Regions from separate parts of the Actinopolymorpha cephalotaxi genome, predicted to be linked through region 2. Evidence: riboswitches for the same ligand, from Rfam matches in the RefSeq annotation. Region 2 holds a riboswitch; each other region holds the start of a gene.
The links. A riboswitch is a leader RNA that binds a small molecule or an ion and turns the genes downstream of it on or off. The one in region 2 is predicted to bind cyclic di-AMP.
Positions count from the first base shown of each region.

Region 1: another riboswitch for cyclic di-AMP. It lies ahead of FHR37_RS08295 (LysM peptidoglycan-binding domain-containing protein); the one in region 2 lies ahead of FHR37_RS07250 (C40 family peptidase).
Region 3: another riboswitch for cyclic di-AMP. It lies ahead of FHR37_RS28695 (C40 family peptidase); the one in region 2 lies ahead of FHR37_RS07250 (C40 family peptidase).

Region 1 covers NZ_JACBZA010000001.1:1,845,896-1,849,966, reverse strand. Annotated here, with positions in the region: gene FHR37_RS08300 (metallophosphoesterase family protein) at 1-1,042, opposite strand, end outside; cyclic di-AMP (ydaO/yuaA leader) riboswitch at 1,506-1,656, shown strand; gene FHR37_RS08295 (LysM peptidoglycan-binding domain-containing protein) at 1,661-2,350, shown strand; gene FHR37_RS08290 (sigma-70 family RNA polymerase sigma factor) at 2,606-3,208, shown strand; gene FHR37_RS08285 (anti-sigma factor) at 3,205-4,071, shown strand.
Region 2 covers NZ_JACBZA010000001.1:1,608,011-1,612,081, reverse strand. Annotated here, with positions in the region: gene FHR37_RS07255 (gluzincin family metallopeptidase) at 1-1,089, opposite strand, end outside; gene FHR37_RS07250 (C40 family peptidase) at 1,186-2,205, opposite strand; cyclic di-AMP (ydaO/yuaA leader) riboswitch at 2,216-2,390, opposite strand; gene FHR37_RS07245 (hypothetical protein) at 2,604-2,921, opposite strand; gene FHR37_RS07240 (NYN domain-containing protein) at 3,078-4,071, opposite strand, start outside.
Region 3 covers NZ_JACBZA010000001.1:6,432,379-6,436,449, forward strand. Annotated here, with positions in the region: gene FHR37_RS28680 (alpha/beta hydrolase) at 1-253, opposite strand, end outside; gene FHR37_RS28685 (hypothetical protein) at 433-588, opposite strand; gene FHR37_RS28690 (amidohydrolase family protein) at 886-1,575, shown strand; cyclic di-AMP (ydaO/yuaA leader) riboswitch at 1,780-1,942, shown strand; gene FHR37_RS28695 (C40 family peptidase) at 1,951-3,090, shown strand; gene FHR37_RS28700 (DoxX family protein) at 3,320-3,742, shown strand; gene FHR37_RS28705 (class I SAM-dependent methyltransferase) at 3,783-4,071, shown strand, end outside.

The sequences.
Region 1 (4,071 bases), 240 kb from region 2:
GCATCCGGTCGTCGGGGAGCACGCCGACGTCCCAGTGCCGGCGCCATCGCTGGATCGCGGCGTACACCTCGGTCTGCGCGTCCAGCAGCACCTCCAGTCGGGTCAGCCCGGCGACCGGCAGCGCGCCGCGTACACCGAGGCGGACCACGGTGCGCGCCTTGTCGGGCTGCTCGCCGAGCCAGCGGTCGAGTGCGTCGAGTGAGGCGTCGCCGTCGACCTCGACCACCTGGGAGAGCAACCGCCAGGTGCCCACGCGTTCGGGGGTGACGGTGCAGGTGGAGCCGCCGGGACCGGTGGCCAGCTCGACCAGCAGCACGTCGCCGGGGTGTTCCTCCTCGGGCCGGGTGGGCTCGGGAGTGCCGGCGTACCAGATCCGGCCCGACTCGCCGACGGACGTACGCGAGTGCCGGTCGCCCAGTGCGGCGTAGTGGATCCGGCCGGCGGCGATCGCCTCCTCCAGCGGGTCCTGGCGAATCAGGGCGGGCTCGCCGACGTCGGGCGCGAGACTGTCCACCTGCCCGTGGCCGACGAGCACCCGCAGCCCGCCCGCCGCGGGCGGGTCGGCGTCGAGCACGTCCGCCACCGGGTCGCGCAGTGGCCGGCGGGTGCGCCACGGCGCACCGACGACCTCGACACCCGGCGCGGGCGTACGGGGGACTGAGTCGCGCAGCACCTCGACGTGGGACGGCAGGTGCGCGGCGAGCATCGGGCTCGCCCACACCGAACCCGGCTCCAGCGAGTCGTGGTTGCCGGGCAGCAGGTAGACCGGGCAGGGGACGGCCCGCAGCGCCTCGCACGCCCGCAGGACGACCTTCCGGTCGACCTGGTTGGCGTCGAACACGTCACCGGCCACCACGACGAACGCGGCGGAGGTGCGCGCGGCCACCGCGCCGATGCTTTCGATCGCGTCGACGCGCGCCTGGCCGTAACGCGCCTGGGCCTCCGGGCCGAGGAACCGGCGCATCATCCCGAGCTGCCAGTCGCCGGAATGCAGGAACCTGATGGTGGTGCCGGGCGTCGTGTGGGGCGTCGTGTCGGGCATCGTGTCCCGAACGCTAGCGAGACCCGCGCCCGAACACCCGTTCGCCACGCGGAGACCGCGAAAGCCGTGGCCGCGGGAGTGATTCCCGTCGGCCAGGACAGGAATTTTCGGCCGGCTGTCACCCTCGCACGAGCTGCGTCGCGAGCCTCTTCCACCGCCTGACCGGCAGGTCGTTCGCCGCCTCCGCGGCCGCGGTCGCCGCGGCCTCAACGACGTCGCCGGCAACGCTGTCACCAGCAGGTTTGCCATTGTCCGACAGCGGAAGCGCCGTCCTCGGGCACGGCTTCACCGCCTGTTCGCCGGCCGTCGGCTGCACACTTCATCGTGGTAAACAAAGCGTGGTCGCGACTTCGGTGAATCCTTTGGATCAGGTTGGCAACGAAACGATCACGCCGTACAGTCCATCTCGGTCGCGCCGACAGGGGGGCGGCTACGACCCGCTTCGCCTAGCTCCGCCCGGCGGTGTCGTCAGACCCGGTACTTCCATCGGGCGGAGACGGAGGAACCACATACGGACCCGGCAACGGGTCCTGGGGTGAAGCCGCCTCGAGCGGCCGGGCACTTCCTCTCGCCCGAATCCGACAGCTAACTCCGCAGGCGACGGGAGGGAACACACTCATGGCCTATCAGGCAAAGCACCGCGGCGCCAGTCGTACGAACACCGTCGCCAAGCGCGTCACGAAGACCGCCGCCGTCACCGGCATCGCCGCCGCTGTCCCCATGGTCGGGATGGCTGCCGCCGCCACTCCGGCGAACGCCGCCAGCACCAACACGTGGGAACGCCTCGCCATGTGCGAGAGCAGCGGCAACTGGCACATCAACACCGGCAACGGCTTCTACGGCGGCCTGCAGTTCACCCGTTCGACCTGGACCGGCTTCGGTGGCGGCAAGTACGCCTCCCGCGCCGACTACGCCACCAAGTCGCAGCAGATCGAGATCGCGGAGAAGGTCCTGGACGTGCAGGGCTGGGGCGCCTGGCCGGCATGCTCGGCCAAGCTCGGCCTCGGCTCCGGCGACAAGGGCGGCAGCCCCAACACCCGCGCCCAGACGCAGGAGCGCAAGCAGCACAGCTCCCGCTCCTCGCGCGGCACCTCCCGGCCGAAGATCGTGAGCCGGCACACGCACACGCACTCCCGGCACGCGGTGTCCGGTGCCAGGTACGTCGTCCGGTCCGGCGACACCCTGTCCACCATCGCTCAGGCGCAGGGCGTCGACGGCGGCTGGCGGGCACTGTGGAACCTCAACCGGAAGCTGGTCGGGAGCAACCCCAACCTGATCTTCCCCAACGAGAAGCTCCGCCTCGGCTGAGTCCTCCCGGCTTCACCGGGATGCACCCGTACACCCCGGTACCCCCGCACCACAGGCACGACCAGGCGAGCGCCCCGGCTGCTGCACTGCAGCCGGGGCGCTCCCGTCTGGTCGGCCGTTCGGATCATTTGACCTGCCGTTGCCCGGTATGTTGCCTGTCATGTTGCACGAAACGCCGCCCGAGCAGGCCGGACGCGACGCTCGCCGCGCCCCCGCCGCGTCGCGCGGGCGACGGTGCACGCGAAGATGGACCCGATGAACGACGCACCCCGACCACCGCGACCGGTGGGTGACACGTCGCCGACCGCCGACGACCTCCTCCCCCGGGTGGCCCGGGGAGACGAGGACGCGTTCGGCGCGCTCTACGACCTGCTGGCCCCGCAGGTGTTCGGCGTCGTCTGCCGGGTGTTGCGCAACCCCTCGCTCGCGGAGGAGGTGAGCCAGGAGGTGTTCGTCGAGATCTGGCGTACCGCGTCCCGGTTCGACCCCTCCCGCGGCTCGGTGCGCACCTGGGCGAGCACGCTGGCCCATCGCCGCGCGGTCGACCGCGTGCGGTCGGAGCAGGCCTCCACCGACCGCGAACGCCGGGCCGCGGCCGGCGACAACTCCCCCGCGTACGACCAGGTGGTCGAGGAGGTGACGGCGAGCCTTGAGCAGGAACAGGTCCGCCGCTGCCTGGGCTCGCTCACCGACCTGCAGCGGCAGGCGGTGACCCTCGCCTACTACGTGGGGTACAACTACCGCGAGGTCGCCGAGGTCCTCGGCGCCAACCTGGCCACCGTCAAGACCCGCATGCGGGACGGGCTGACCCGGCTCCGCGACTGCATCGGCACCTTCGAGCTGGGAGCGCCGCGATGACGACGACTCCCGGCCTCCCCGACGTGCCCGACCTGCACTCCCTGACCGCGCCGTACGTGCTCGACGCGCTGCCCGAGCCGGAGCTGCGCGAGTTCGAGGCCCACCTGTCCACCTGTTCGAGCTGTCAGGGAGAAGTACGCGAGCTGGCCGCCGTCGCGGCCCAGCTCGCCGCCGCGACCGCCACCGAGCCGCCGGAGCAGCTGCGCGCCAGGGTCCTGGCCGCGATCCGGACCACCGGCCAGGAGGCGGCTCCCGACACCGGCAACGGACGTACCACCGTCCGGCCCACCGGCCCGGACGGCGACTCCGCGAACGGCGAAACCACGAACGGCGAAACCTCCTCGGCTGCCGAGAGCCGGCACCAGCCGGTCACCCACGGCCACCGCGCTCGGCGCCCTCGCCGGCGGGGACTGCTCGCCCTGGCCGCCGCGCTGGTCATCCTCGCCGGGGTGGGGGTCGGCGCGGGGGTCGTGCAGTACCAACAGGCCCAGCAGCGGACCGCCCAGGCCGTCCAGGAACGCGAGCGGATCGAGACCGTCCTGGCCGCTCCCGACTCGCGAACCGTCCGAGGCGACGTCCGCGGCGGCGGGAAGGTCACCGTCGTGGTGTCCCAGCAGCTCGACCGTGCCGTCGTACTCCTCGACGGGATGTCCCGGCCGCCCCGGGGGCGCACGTACCAGCTCTGGTTCATCTCCGGGGACAGCGCCCGCTCCGCCGGTGTCGTCGACGTCACCGGATCCGGACGGGTCAGCGAGGTTCTGTCCGGTGTCGGCGGCGCCAACGCGTTCGGCATCTCGGTGGAGCCGCAGGGCGGGTCCAAGGCGCCCACGACCACGCCGGTGGCGGCCGTCCCGCTCGCCTGA
Region 2 (4,071 bases):
CCCGGACCGGTGGAAGCCCACGTAGTCGGCGAAGCCCTCCGACAGCCACACCGGCATGCCGCTCACGGTGGCGTGCGACGCGACGTGGGTCGCCTCGTGGGTGAGGACGACGAGCCGGCCGAGGCTGCCGATCTGGTCGAACGTGTGCGGGTTGACCACGATGTGGGAGGCGAGGGCAGGATCGGGCCGTCCGACCGAGGTCGTCACCGCCGCCACCGCGGTCTGGGTGTGTGAGTCGACCCCGATCAGTCGTTCCATCTGCGTCTGGCTGGGTGGCACCAGAACGACGACGTACTGGTCCCACCTGCGTCCCCACACCTCCGACACCCGCCGGACCGCGAGATCGGCGGTGCGCGCGAAGCGGCGAAGCTCGTCCCGGCCGGCGGATCCCGCCACCATGCTGTGCTCGCCGTGAACGACGTCGATCCGTTCGGTCAGCCACAACGGCAGCGACGTGTCGGGCCCCTGCCCTTCCCGGTCGCCGGCGAGATAGCTGGCTCCGTCGCGGTCGACGAACACCATCCGCAGCGTGGTCCTCCACGGCTGGGTGTCGCCGGCGGCGAGCCGGAAGGACAGTTCGGCCGAGGCGACCCAGGCGGACGGCCCGAGTGCGGCCCGCCGGGCGGGAGCGAACCCGCGCGTGTCGACCACCGGGGTGCCGAAGTGCACCTGGCGCACCCGCATCCGCTGGAGGTTGTCGAAGGTACGGGCGGCTGTCGCGGCGAACGCACGGGCCCGCGGGTCGACCGTGGCGAGGTAGGCACGCCTGTCACCTGACCGGATCGCGGCGGCCTGCCGGCCGAGCAGGTCCTCCGCGACGGCGACGCGCTGGGCGGTGAGGTGTCCACTCCGTGCGGCGAGCGTGGGCCGGACCGCCGGGGCGAGGTCGCCGGCACCGCGGGTGGCGCCGCGGGAGTCCAGTGAGCCGACCGCGGACGGAACAGCCGATCCGGTCATCACCGCCACGGTGGACGCGAACACCCCGGACACCAGCAGAATGCCGGCGACGAGGGCGGCGAGGGTCCGTGCCGCGAACCGTCGGCGTGGAGCGGCCCGACGGCGTACCCGCTGCGCAGAGTCGCCGATCACACCCGCATCGTACGGAAAAAGCTCGCCGCCTCTCCCGCTGAACGAGGAGAGGCGGCGAGTGGACAGCTTTGTGCCGTACGAGGATTCTGCGGGACCCTATCCGGGTCGCACCGCGCCGGCGTACGGCATGTATCGCATCGGGAGGTATTCGACACTCTTGCCCGGGCGGGGCGCGTGCAGAACCATGCCGTTTCCGGCGTACAGGCCGATGTGGTGCCGGTCGGAGTAGAAGAGCACCAGGTCACCGGGCCGCAGCTGCGAACGCGACACCTTGGCCGACATGGCGTACTGCGACCTGGATGAGTGCGGAAGGGACACTCCCGCCGCCTGCCAGGCCATCATCGTCAGACCGGAACAGTCCCAGCTGCTCGGGCCAGCGGCACCGAAGACGTAGGGCTCGCCCAGCTGGGCACGGGCGAACGCGAGCGCGGTGGCACCCCGGCCGCTGCCGGACGGAAGCGGAATGCGCTCCTGCCCACGGGAGGGCCGGTCCGCCGCCTGCTCGCGTGCCTGCACCCGGCGCCGCTCGGCGGCGGTGAGCTGGTTGAGCACGGTCTTGGCCTTGGCGACGTTGGCGTCGGCCTGCTTCTTGCGGGCCTTCGCGGCGTCACGCGCGTCGCGGAGCCGGGCCAGCTCCGCCTGGCGGGCCGCCTTCTGCTCCGACAGCCGCTTCTGCTCGGACTGGAGCTGCAGGAGGAGATCCCCCTGCTGTCCCGCGAACGCCTCCGCAGTGCTCATCTGCGCGATGTATTCCTTCGGGTCCTGCGCGACCAGCAGCTGCACCGTGCTGTCGACGGCACCCGCGCGGTATTCGGCAGCGGCGAACTGGCCGATCTGGCCGCGCATCGAGTTCAGCCGCTTCTGCTGCCGGGCGACGTCGACGTCGAGCTTGCCGAGGCGGCGGTCGATGACCTTCGTCTGGTCGTTCAGCTCGTTGGCCTGCTCGGCGGCCTTCTCCGCCTGCTCGTACAGATCGTCGACCTGCTTGCGAACCTGGCCGATGTCGCGGCGGGGTTCTGCGTAACTGGCCCCGGGGACCGCGGCGACGAGCGCGACGGTGGCGGTGCCGACGGCGAGCAACGCGCGCCCGGGTGGGCAGGTGCGGCGATTGGACATCGGGCGGTGAGCCTCTTCTCCTCGGACGCCTACCGGGTCAGCTGACGGGTTCGGGCCAGGAAGCCGCCCTACGGAGGTCCTGCCGATCCACGTGACCACGTGATCACGTGACCGCCAAGGCCGCCGATTCACCCCGGGAAACCTGGGTCCCCGGCTCTCCTCCGGGTGTCCGGCGGAGACTAAGCGGGTGCCCGCGCCGACTGGGTAGCCGACTTACGCAGAACGGACACTTCGGGCGGCACTGTAGTGAATCGCACCCGAAGCTTTCAAATCCTGCCGACATGTCGCGTACAGGTCCCACGGAAACAGGGCACCGCGGGACCGGTCACGCCGACACGCGGTGGTTGCCGATCGTGGCGACTTCCGCACTCCTCGCTTCCGATGGCGTCCCGGACCGGTCACCGGGCGGCCGAGACGCCGCCCCGATGCGGTGTTTCCGGCTCCGCCAGCCACGGTGGGTGGTCCGGCGACCAGAGGCCGGATTCGGCCAGCACCCGCAGTGCCTTCCGGTCTGCCTCGTCGAGCTCGAACCCCACCTCGCCGAACTCCGGCGGGGCCACCCCCGACGCGTCCAGCCACGCCGCGTCGACCGCGACCGGCACCACCTCCGCCCCCGCGGGCCCGACGGGCTCGACGCCCACGGGCTCGATCGACGAGGGTGGCGCACCGAGAACGACCCCGACCACGCAGTCCTCACAGCGACGCTTCCGCACCACGCAGCGATCGCACTGGATCCGCATGCTGCCCTCCGTCCGTCTCCTCGGCGGCCGTTCGCCCGGCACCTGATGGCGCCTGTCTCGCGTCCGGCTTTCGCCGTTGCCGGAAACGTTAGACACGACCACCGACAGTGCCGCCGAACGAGCACACGGGGGTCAGCGCGCGAGCAGGCGCACCAACGCGTCGGAAGCGATCGGGCGGGCGCCGGAGCGGCGTACCCCGTCCGCGATCTCCCGGTCGCTGGACACCACCACCACCGGACGCCCCTCCGGCTCGGCCGCCACCAGCTGGCGGATCACGTCGTCGGCGCTGACCCCGGCCGGGCTGAACCGGACACGCACCCCTCTCGGGGTGTTCAGCTGCGGCGGCACGGCGAGCTTCGCCCCGTCGAAGACGCAGGTCACCTCGGCGCCGGTACGGGCGGCCACGCCACCGAGCGCGGTCACCAGCCGGGTGCGCTGGGTCTCCAGCGGCAGGGTCGGCCAGGCCGTCTTGGTCACGTTGTAGCCGTCCACCACGAGGTGGACCTGGGGCACGGTGAGCAACGTCTCCAGCGGAATGACGCCCTCCGGCCCCGACGGCAGCCCTCCGGCCGCCGCCTCCCTGGCGGGCACCGAGTCGGCCGGGCGCGACTGCGTGGGCGGCAGTGCGAGCTCCCGGCGCAGCCCCTGCGCCGCGTCCACCAGCGTGTCCAGCAGCAACCGCAACCGGACGCTGGCCAGGTCACGGCCCTCCCTCGCGGAACGACGGTTGACCTCGATCGCCGCCTCCGCGTCCGCGATGCGGGTCCGCAGCCGGCGCAGCTCGGCCTCCGCGCGGGCGGTGTCGGCTGCCGCGTCCTCCCTGGCCCGGGCGGCCAGCTCCGCCTGCCGGGCCGCCTCCTCCTCCGCCGCCCGGGTGCGCTCACGGGACTGGCGCAGGGTGCGCCGCAGAGTGGCGTTCTCCTCCTTGAGCGCGGCGAGCTCGTGCCGGCGCCGGTCGCGTTCCTGGCGTACTCCGGCGCGCGCCTCCGCCACCTGCTCCCGCAACCGGGTGAGCGACTCGGACTCGCGCTCACCGGCCAGCGAGGCGGTCTCGCGTTCGAGCTGGTCGAGCACCTCGCCGACGACGCTCTCCCACCCCTCCGGTCGCAGGACGTACGCCGTGGCG
Region 3 (4,071 bases), 4.8 Mb from region 2:
AGAAGCTGCGGTGCACCGCCGGCATGACGACGGCGAGGCCGAGCGTGGAGACGTAGCGCTCGATGGACGTACGCCGCAGCCAGATGGTGTCGTCGTCGCTGAGGCCGTGCAGGAGGTAGAGGACGGGGGCACCGCCTTCGCGGGCCGCGCCGGACATCCCGATCTGGGTGGTCGTCTCCTGCGGCAGAATCACCGTCATCGAGGTACTGAGCTGGAGTGCCTCGGAATAGAAGTCGCAACGCATCAACGCCATGGGCGGAGATCCTTCACTGTGGCCGGAAAACGCATCGCCGGCAGCCTTCCCGATGGAAGGCTGCCGGCGCAACGGCCGAACCCGGCCGCCCCGGGCGCGGTGTGCGCGCGGGGCTGCCGGTTGGCTCAGAACCTGTCGGAGCTAATGGAACCGCTCCGGGCCAGAACCGGTGTTGCGGGTCAGAACCAGACCTTCCGGCCACCGACCGGACGCCCGATGGCGCCGAGGATGAACAGCACCACGCCGATGACCAGCAGGATGATGCCGATAGTCGAGAGGATCGAAATGCCCAGGGCGAAGCCCAGGATCGTGAGGATAATGCCGAGGATGATCACAGTGACTGCCTCATCTTTTCTAGGGGGTCACCGGGCGGGCGGCTATCCGATCCGCACCGGGGTTTTCGGTGCTGCAGCGTAGCGGTCTTCCGGGGCTGTGTCCGGGAACCGTTTCCGTACCGTGATCAAGTCTTCGTCAATGGCCGCAATACGACGTCCGGATGTCACGCCGTAGCCAGACGTGCGCACACTGTGCTTCGGTGAGAAAACGATCTTGACGCCGGAGTCCGGGTCGGGGCGACCAACCGGTTCGGGTTCTCCCGGACAGCCACCGCCCTGGGCACCGGCTACCGCGACGTGATCGACATCTTCGACGCCGCCCGCGCCGCCCGTACGCCCACGTTGTTCGGCGCGACCACCCTGCTGCGGGAGGACACGTCGCTGGTGACGGACCGGCGGGTGCGGACGCTGTACCCGCCGTGGAAGTACGCCGGACTGCAGGCCACCGCGCGGACCGCGCGGGACACCGACCAGACCGTCGCGCGGGAGAACCTCGCCCGGCAGGTGGCGCAGGTAGCGGCGATGCTGCGCGGCGGCGGGGTGGTGATCACCGGCACCGACTCGCCGATCGCGAACCGCGCGGTCAGCACCCACCTGAACCTCCGCGCGATGGTGAAGTACCCCGTCTCGCCGTACGACGCGCTGACCACGGCGACGAGGGCGCCGGGTGAGTTCCTCGGCGAGCCGCTCGGCACCGTGCGCCCTGGCACGTACGCCGACCTGGTGGTGCTCGGCGGCGACCCGCTCGCCGACATCACCGCCGCGGCGGACGTACGCCAGGTCATGTGCAACGGCGAGCTGTTCGACGTCGACGGTCTCCTCGCACCGTTCGTGTCCGGCGCGGCCGGCGAGCGCCTGCGGGCGCGGTCCCGCCCTGTCAGCCGGCTGGCCGACCCGGTGCCGGACCCGCCGGCGAACCGGCGGTACTGGTGGCACGACCCGCACTACGTCGAGGAGAGCCGGCACACCTGCTGCCAGGAGTCGTGACCCTGTGACCCTGTGGCCTGGCCGTTCGCCGCCGTGATCCCACGACGCGGGAACAAATCTTGCGAAATGTCGAATCTCCGGACAACTTCCCGGGGGTGCCGGTGTTGATTGATCACGGACCGGTCACTATGGTCTCCATCAGATATCTGTCCAGTTTGAGTCGGCCGTCCCGGTCGGCGCAGATGTCTCGCTTAGTCCCTGTTGGGGTGATCCACGACGGATCAGCTCTGCGGGGAGCCGGGGAACCACGTGTTTTCTGGGGTGAATCGGCAGGCGCGACGGTCGCAGGTTGGCCGCCGAGCTCGCCGTAGGGCAACTTCCCGGCCCGAACCCGTCAGCTCACCCGGTAGGCGTTGAGGAAGAAAGGCACCGCCTGTGACAACCCGCAGGGCCCGTTCAGGGCGCGCGTTGTTCGTCGTCGGCACCACCACCGCGACGTTGGCCGCCCTGGTCGCGCTCCCCGGCTCGAGCAGCTACGCCGACCCGTCCACGCGCAGCATCGGCGAGGTGCGCCAGCAGGTCGACGCGCTCTACGAGAAGGCCGAGAAGGTCACCGAGCAGGCCAACGAGCTCGGCGACAAGATGACGGCCATCAACCGCCGGGTCCGCACCCTCGACGCCGACGTCACCCGCCAGCAGCAGCGCGTGAGCGCTCTGCGTGGCGACATCGGCCAGTTCGCCGCGGCTCAGTACCGCGCCGGCAACGTCGACATGACCGCCCAGCTCGCGGTCTCCAAGAACCCGAACGAATACCTCGCCCGGATGCGCACGGTCAAGGTCGTGGACGCACAGCAGGGCGACATGCTCCGGCAGCTGCAGGAGGGCCAGAAGCGGCTCGCCGAGCAGCGCGCGGCCCGGTCGGCGGAGCTCGCGAGCTACCGCGAGGCCAAGAGCCAGGCCGACGCCCGCCGGAAGACCGCGGTGCGCAACGCCGCCGAGGCGAAGGCGCTGCTCGAACGCCTCACCGCCGAGCAGAAGCGGCGCATCGCGGCCGCCGAGCGCGCGGCCCAGGAGAAGGCTGCCCGCGAGCAGGCCGCGCGGGATCGGGCACAGTCCCGTTCGAACCGCAGCACCGGCGGCGGTGGCCGCAGCACGCCGAAGACCGACATCCCGTCCAACCCGGGTCCGGCACCCGCGCCCGCACCTGCACCCGCGCCTTCCGGCAGCGGCCGCGGCGCGACCGCCCTGGCGTTCGCCAAGGCCCAGCTCGGTGAGCCGTACGTCTTCGGTGCGGACGGCCCCAACAGCTGGGACTGCTCCGGCCTCACCATGGGCGCGTGGAGAGCGGCCGGGGTCTCCCTGCCACACTCGTCGCGCTCGCAGTACGCCATCTCGACCAAGATCTCCAAGTCCCAGCTGCAGATCGGTGACCTGGTGCTCTTCTACAGCGACCGTCACCACGTGGGCATCTACGCGGGCAACGGCATGGTCATCCACGCGCCGCGCCCCGGCAAGACGGTCGAGTACATCAAGATGAAGTACATGCCCTACGCCGGAGCGGTGCGGCCCGGCTAGGCCGCGCACCTCTCCGCGCCCCCCGAACCACGACAGGCGTTGATGCCGGAACCCCCCGCTGGCGTCAGCGCCTGTCGTGCTGTCCACGAACATCTGCGTTCCGTTCCCCTTCGGTCACCCTGCGACTGCCGCAGCGATGACTTCCGGCGACGTCGACGGTCCTTACACCGACACGTTCGGACCGCCACCGCCCGGCCACAACCGGGTCGCCCGAAGGGGAACGCACCTCATGACCACGCACGAAGTCCGCTCCACCGCCGCTCCGCACCGCTCCCGCGCACTCACCATCACCCTGTGGGTTCTTCAGGTTCTGCTGGCTGCCTTCTTCCTGTCCGTGGCGTACTCGAAGCTGTCCGGCGACCCGGCGCAGGTGGAGGGCTTCGAGGCCCTCGGGTTCGGCCAGTGGCTCCGCTACCTCACCGGCGCGTGTGAGCTCGCCGGCGCGATCGGTCTGCTGATCCCGCGGCTGTGCGGGCTCGCCGCGATCGCCCTGGTCGGTCTGATGGTCTGCGCCACGCTCACCAACCTGTTCCTGATGCCCGGCATGGCCGCGATGGCGATCCTCACCGTGGCGCTGGGCATCCTCATCGCGTTCGTCGCGTGGGCGCGATGGGCGGACACCAGGGAGCTACTCGCCGGGTTGCGTCGTTGATCGAACGAGGAGTGCAGCCGAGCGAGAGGGAGTGGGCCGGATGGACGTACGACGGCGTGAGGGTTACCACGGGACCGGACCGGGCGCGATCACCCCGGACGGCTGCGCGGTGGAGCTCTACAGCAGGATCCCGGTGGACGACTCGCCCGAACTCATCGCCCGTTCGGTGCCACCCGGCGCCGCGATCCTCGAGCTCGGCTGCGGCGTCGGCCGGATGACCCACCCGCTGCTCGCGCACGGGTTCGCGGTGACCGCCGTGGACGAGTCCCCGGAGATGCTGGAACGCGTCCGTGAAGCGCGCACCGTGCTCAGCCCGATCGAGACGCTGG